DNA from 2 places in the Paenibacillus sp. FSL P4-0176 genome. Region 2 is predicted to be linked to the other one. Evidence: predicted binding sites of a transcription regulator. Region 2 holds the regulator's gene; the other holds the start of a gene.
What was found. Region 2 encodes LexA, which represses DNA repair genes until DNA is damaged. Its sites were predicted from a motif close to CGAACATATGTTCG; they were not measured.

Region 1 (3,199 bases), 1.1 Mb from region 2:
CCGTTGTCTTCCAGCGACAGGCTTGGTACATACTTCCACGGTTTGCCGTCAGTCCAGCGATACCCGTGAATACCACAAGCCAGTACATAATTCTCAAGCTGGTCCATATCTTCACGAGTGATGGAACCATCACGCGGAAGCAGCAGATCCGTTTTGACACAGCGAAATACATCCTCGTAACGCCAGTGGCGCCGAACAATATCCAGTGCGGAACGGATAAACTCAGATAATGGATGATGAAGTTCATTTCTTCTCCGGTCGAGAAAGACGGGTACGTCATAATCCCTGAATAACGGTTCAGCTATATCAGCGTAGGTATCCAACTGCCGGACAAGTACCGCCATGTCCCGATAACGCGCACCTTCGTTTTGTGCCAAGCGCCGCATCTCACGCAGTGCTCCCTCCATCTCAGCTCGTCGGTTCTCCGCTGCAACCAGTTGGATTCCGGAATCAAGGCCTTCACTTTTCCAACGAATTCGTCGGTCGAAACCAGCCTCCAGATGAGCAAGTCCCGGACGATCCTTGTATCTCGGTGGAATCTCCGAATCTAGCACGGTTATATCGCTCGTTACACCCAGTTCGTCAGCCATTCCTTTCAGGCGCGCATAGGCACTTGCCGTAGGAAAAAATAGTTCCAGTTCTCCAGGCAGTGCGCCATGATCATAAGGACGATCCAATGTCAGTGCAATCGTCACGGAAGAGGACTGCAACATCAGCCGACCAATCACACTCATCTCCTGTGGTGTGAATCCCTGAAAACCATCAATCCAGATCTGGGCATCCTGCAGCAATGCACTTTCCGACAAACGATCTGTCAGCTCGGTCAACGTGTCTTCATCATCAATATATAAATTGGTCAGTTCCTGTTCATAGTCACGATATATCAGATTCAAGTCATGCAACTTGTCCTCCAGAATTGGCGAAGTGGATGAGGTATTCCCTCCAGACAGCCCGTCTTCCAGCAATGATGGATCAACTTCATAACGTTTAAATTCACTATATAAGTCATTTAATTCGCCTATAAAACCCAGCTGGCTGCCGGATGCACCAAACAGCTTTAATTCTTCCTTACGGCGCTGGATGACCTTGTAGAGCAGCATCTTTTTGCCTTCGGCTCCGATCGGAATACGAGCAGAACCACCTGCTTCTTGCATTACACGATAGGCTAGACGGCGAAAGCCGAGCACTTCTGCACGCATGGTACCTTTAATTGCTCCAGAAGACACCAATACCTGCTCTGTTCGAAAAGAACTCTGTTCGGGAACGAGTAAAATCAAAGGTGTGCCTTGCGGCTCCTTTTGAAGCAGGGATGTAATTTCCCGGGTAATCAGCAAGCTTTTTCCGCTGCCTGCCCGGCCAATAACAAAACGAACGGACATGTCTAATCCTCCAAACCACACGTACAAGATTTTAATTCCCAGTATAACATATCTGACTTGGTTCGGAACATACGTTTGCCACTATCCGGTAAAACCGGAGATCATCTCCGTTAACACAGCAAAACAGCAAAAAGCCCGCAGCTATCACACTGTGGACTTTTGACTTGATCTATACTTGATTGGAACGAAAATCATACGATTAATTCTTTTTACTGCGCACTTCGAAAATAGCAAATTTCAGGTAATGTCCTTCATCCACGCCCAAAATTTGTGGGTGATCCTTACCGGCTGCTTTCCAGTCGATCAAACGAAGCACTTTGCCTGCATCTTCCGCTGCATCGGCAATCGTATCCAGGAAGAGGTCTGGACGCATGTGATACGAACAGCTGGCTGTTACCAAATATCCACCCTCATTGACCAGTTTCATTCCTTGCAGATTGATATCTTTATAACCGCGACATGCACCTTTAACTGCTGATTTCGTTTTGGCAAATGCAGGAGGATCAAGGATGACCACATCAAATGTTTTACCGCCAGCTGCAAGCGCTTTGGATGTATCCACTTTCTGTTCGCCTGCACGTGCACGTGAGGTACGTTCATCCAGCCCTTTCACTTGTTCACGCAAGTACTGGAATGCATCAGCAACTACGAACTCGACCCGGTCAGTGAAACCGTTCAGCTCCACATTTGTTCGTGCACTCTCAATGGCATGCTCCGAAATATCAAGACAAGTCACTTTTTTGGCTCCATACTTGCAAGCATTCAACGTAAAGCTGCCCGTGTGTGAGAAACACTCCAGTACAGTGGCACCATCCCAATATGGGTATGTAACTACCTTACCGCTTTTATTCACAGGCAAGAGCTGCTCTGTGCCATCCTGCTCAGTCGTTTGAAGTGTGATTCCACTCTTGTAGCCCCAACCCTTCATGAGCGGTTCGATGGCTGCACGATTCTCACGTTGGTCGAAGAAGTAACCTGTCTTCTGCCCTTCCACGATATCCACTTTAATGAGTAGCCCATTCTCTGTAACAGTGACATGCCGTGGGCACTCTCCATACAGCGGACCTTTGGTCTGTTCCAAACCTTCCAGTTCACGAATCGAGACATCACTGCGCTCATATATGCCTTCCGGCTGCATTACTTCAATGAGTGCCTGTACGATGGCTTCACGGCAACGATCCATGCCAAGTGTAAGCAACTGTACAACGAGGATGCTACCGAAACGGTCAACGATCAATCCTGGTAGAAAATCAGCTTCTCCGTAAACGAGACGGTATGCCTCTCCATCATGGATAAAACGTTCCCGGTGACGCAAGCAATCGCGGAAACGCGCTGCAAAAAACGCGGTGTCCATCTGTTCGGACTCCAGAGGTTGATACGCTACAACCCTTACAGTGATCTGAGATGCAGGATTGTAATAACCTGTCGCCAGATAGCGACCTTGATGATTCAATACATTGACCAGATCTCCCGGTTCCGGGTTTCCGTCAACAGAGGCAATTTCATTGTTAAATATCCATGGATGTGCATGTTCAAGCCGCTTTTTGCGACTGCGTTCGAGTGTAACTGATGGCAAGGTAGATCCACTTCCTTTAATTTAATAGTTCAAAAGATAGGTTTGGTGCGGCGCGTAGGTGACGTTCCGGTTACGAATCGATCTTCTGATCGCTGTTGTCTCCAGAATTTTTTGATTCCCTTTTTAAAGGGAAAATCCGGAGACAAAGGCGCACGCTTCGCTTCTTCAGATTCGATTTCGTCCCCTCCACTACACTTGCACGAATCACCGTATCTTTCGAATTGGGGTGCAGCAGTTAAGTGAC
Region 2 (3,199 bases):
CTGGTTCAATTCTGAATTTGACGATATCGTCAACCCCAATTGAACGTTCACGATTACCCTTCGTCGTTATAATCCGATTACTGCTAATCTTGATGTATGGACGGCGAAGCATGAAGATGACTGCCAAAAATACGTAAAGCAGCATGGTCACCCAGTCCCAAGTTGTCATTGGAGCTTGCACAAGGAATGTGCTCATAAACAGATACAAAAAGGCGAGACCGATCAAAAATATTGGGAACAACAAGCTGCGTCCCTTAAAGACTTCTTCACCTGGTGTACCAGTGATTGGTTGACCACTTTTTTTGCGTTGCTGATTTAACTGCTTGGAATTTTTCTTAACCGTTCTCTCGAACGAACGCGACATGAGAATCCCCCTTATGTGTCTTTGTATCGGCTTACATAACTGTAAACCAACATTTCCCCCTATAAATTGCACACTCAAAATAACAGGAAGAAACCTAAATATCATAATGATATCATTAGGTTTCGTTAGTGTTTGAGTTTGCCTTGGTGGCCTTTGTCATTCTCATCATCAACAATCTCAATGGTATCCAGTTGTTGTCTGAAATTGCTGCGAATATTACTCAAATAAATCTCTCTTAGTTCGGCACGTTCAGCAAGTTCTTCCTCCGACAATCCAGTGGACTTTTGCTTACGAGCCAATTCGTTAATGCGTGCTACCAGACTATCTATATCCAAGCTTGTCCCCTCCAAAAATACAAAGTCATATTAACTTTGCCATTATAAAGGCTGCTTGTCAAGCTGACACGCGCTAACACTCATTGATGTGCATTTTATTCTGCAAATTGCGGTAGAGCTAGTACTTGTCCCACTTGGATGGATGTTGTATGAAGTTGATTCACTTTCTTAATTGCTTCTATATAAATACGTGTATCCATATTCGTCGGTTTATGTTCCAAAGAAATACTCCATAATGTTTCCCCTTGTGAAACAGCTATCTTTCCTCCTGGCAGAACATCATTCTCATTGCCGGCAAATACAGTTAAAACGGTGCTGCATCCAATAAATATAATCATAGAAGTAATGGCTACCTTTAACATCCATGAAGAAATCTTGAAACGCGCTAAAACCTTCTTGTAGTTCCCTATGTTAGACTTCACCAGTTCCGAATTCATTGGTTCATAAATGCTTTGATAAGTAGAATATCTCATTAAATGCCCGCCTCCAAACGTTTGTTCCTATCTGTTGAAATCAATATAACACGAACACTTGTTTTGTTCAATAGATTTTCAGAACAATTGTTCGCTTCTTTTTTAGAAGGAACAATATCTTATTTCAAGTACTTGTGCAAAACATTTGCAGTATTATGCTCTGACTTTTGGACAATTTCTGTTCTATAAGCTAAAAAACACTGATTTAATGCTATTTTATTTAGAACTTATGTTTGTACGAACGGAGGTTCTATGTTATAATTTTCCCAAACGTTACTAAAATGGGGTTGATACGGTATGTCGAAGATATCCAGCAGGCAGCAGGCTATTCTGGAGTTTATACGAAATGAAGTCCGGTTGAAGGGGTATCCTCCTTCCGTACGGGAAATTGGTGAAGCGGTTGGACTGGCTTCCAGCTCAACAGTACATGGACATTTGGATCGTTTGGAGAAAAAAGGTTTGATCCGACGCGACCCTACCAAGCCAAGAGCCATTGAGCTTTTGAGCCAAGAAGAATCTGAGCATTCTCATCAATTTGCTCATAGCGTTGCACGTATTCCTGTTGTTGGTAAGGTTACAGCCGGGGTTCCAATCACTGCAACCGAGAACATTGAAGACTACTTCCCTCTTCCTACACATTATGTAGGCGAACAGAAAGTGTTTATGCTTTCGGTAGTCGGAGATAGCATGGTGGAAGCTGGAATCGTTAACGGAGATTACGTTATTGTCCGTCAACAGCAAACTGCTGATAACGGTGATATCGTCGTTGCAATGACTGAAGACGATGAAGCTACAGTGAAAACGTTCTATAAAGAGAAAGATCATATTCGCCTTCAACCGGAGAATGCGACCTTCGAACCTTTACGTTTGAAACATGTTAGTATTCTGGGTAAAGTCATTGGCCTTTTCCGAGATATTCATTAATATTTAACTTGAGTAACAAAACTAGATGTAATGAAATACGAAAGAGGTTATCCTGATCAACAGGACAACCTCTTTTTTCATGTTTATGTTATTTTAGCGGCTAATTATTCACTGCGTTTCAGAACACTCTTGTGATGCGAGAACACATCAAAGCTCTGTTGTCCGTGATATGAGCCCATACCGCTCTCTCCTACACCACCAAACGGGAGGTAGTGTGAAGTCATATGAGAAAGTGTGTCATTAATACATCCCCCACCGAAGGATACTTGATTCAGAACCTGATCCTGCAGCTGCTCATCCTGTGTGAAGAGATATAGCGCCAATGGTTTTGGCCGGCGAACAATCTCATCTAGCATAGGATTCAGGTCACTGTACGTAAATACAGGAAGAATCGGACCAAAGATCTCTTCTTGCATGACAGCTGATTCCCAGTTCACATCTCCAAGTACAGTCGGCTCAATGAGCAACTGCTCTCGTACAGAACGTCCACCAATCAGCGTTTTGCCATCTGTTAGGAATTTCGACAACCGATCAAAGTTACGCGAGTTAACAATATGCGGGAAATCAGCGTTCTGTAACACATCGTCCCCAAATTTATCTTTGATCTCTGCGCCAATCAGATTGATCAATTCGTCATGAACTTGTTCATGTACAAGCAAATAATCCGGAGCAACGCAAGTTTGGCCTGCATTCAGGAACTTACCACGAACAATACGCTGGGCCACCAGCTTCAGTTCTGCATCGTTATGGACAATAGCAGGACTCTTGCCCCCTAGCTCCAGGGTTACAGGAGTCAAATGCTCCGCAGCTGCCTTCATAACAATGCGACCAACACCTGTGCTTCCTGTGAAGAAAATATAATCAAACTTCTCTTTCAACAATGCTGTGCTAGCCTCAACTTCGCCTTCCATAACCGCAATATACTCCTGAGGGAAGATCTCCTGAATCAGATCATACGTCAGACGAGATACGGCTGGTGTTAATTCAGAAGGCTTGATAACTGCACAGTTACCGGCTGCAATTGCTCCAATCAGTGGACCAAAGGCCAGTTGGAAAGGATAGTTCCAAGGTGCAATAATAAGAGCCACTCCGTATGGTTCAGG

Region 1: a site for LexA is predicted at 1,444-1,457, ahead of addB (helicase-exonuclease AddAB subunit AddB). Genes of this name have one in related genera too.

Annotation. Positions count from the first base shown of each region.
Region 1 covers NZ_CP150242.1:5,177,475-5,180,673, forward strand. Annotated here, with positions in the region: gene addB (helicase-exonuclease AddAB subunit AddB) at 1-1,379, opposite strand, end outside; gene MKY95_RS24175 (class I SAM-dependent rRNA methyltransferase) at 1,579-2,955, opposite strand.
Region 2 covers NZ_CP150242.1:4,119,230-4,122,428, forward strand. Annotated here, with positions in the region: gene MKY95_RS18545 (hypothetical protein) at 1-364, opposite strand, end outside; gene MKY95_RS18550 (DUF896 domain-containing protein) at 490-699, opposite strand; gene MKY95_RS18555 (LysM peptidoglycan-binding domain-containing protein) at 795-1,172, opposite strand; gene lexA (transcriptional repressor LexA) at 1,470-2,096, shown strand; gene MKY95_RS18565 (aldehyde dehydrogenase) at 2,201-3,199, opposite strand, start outside.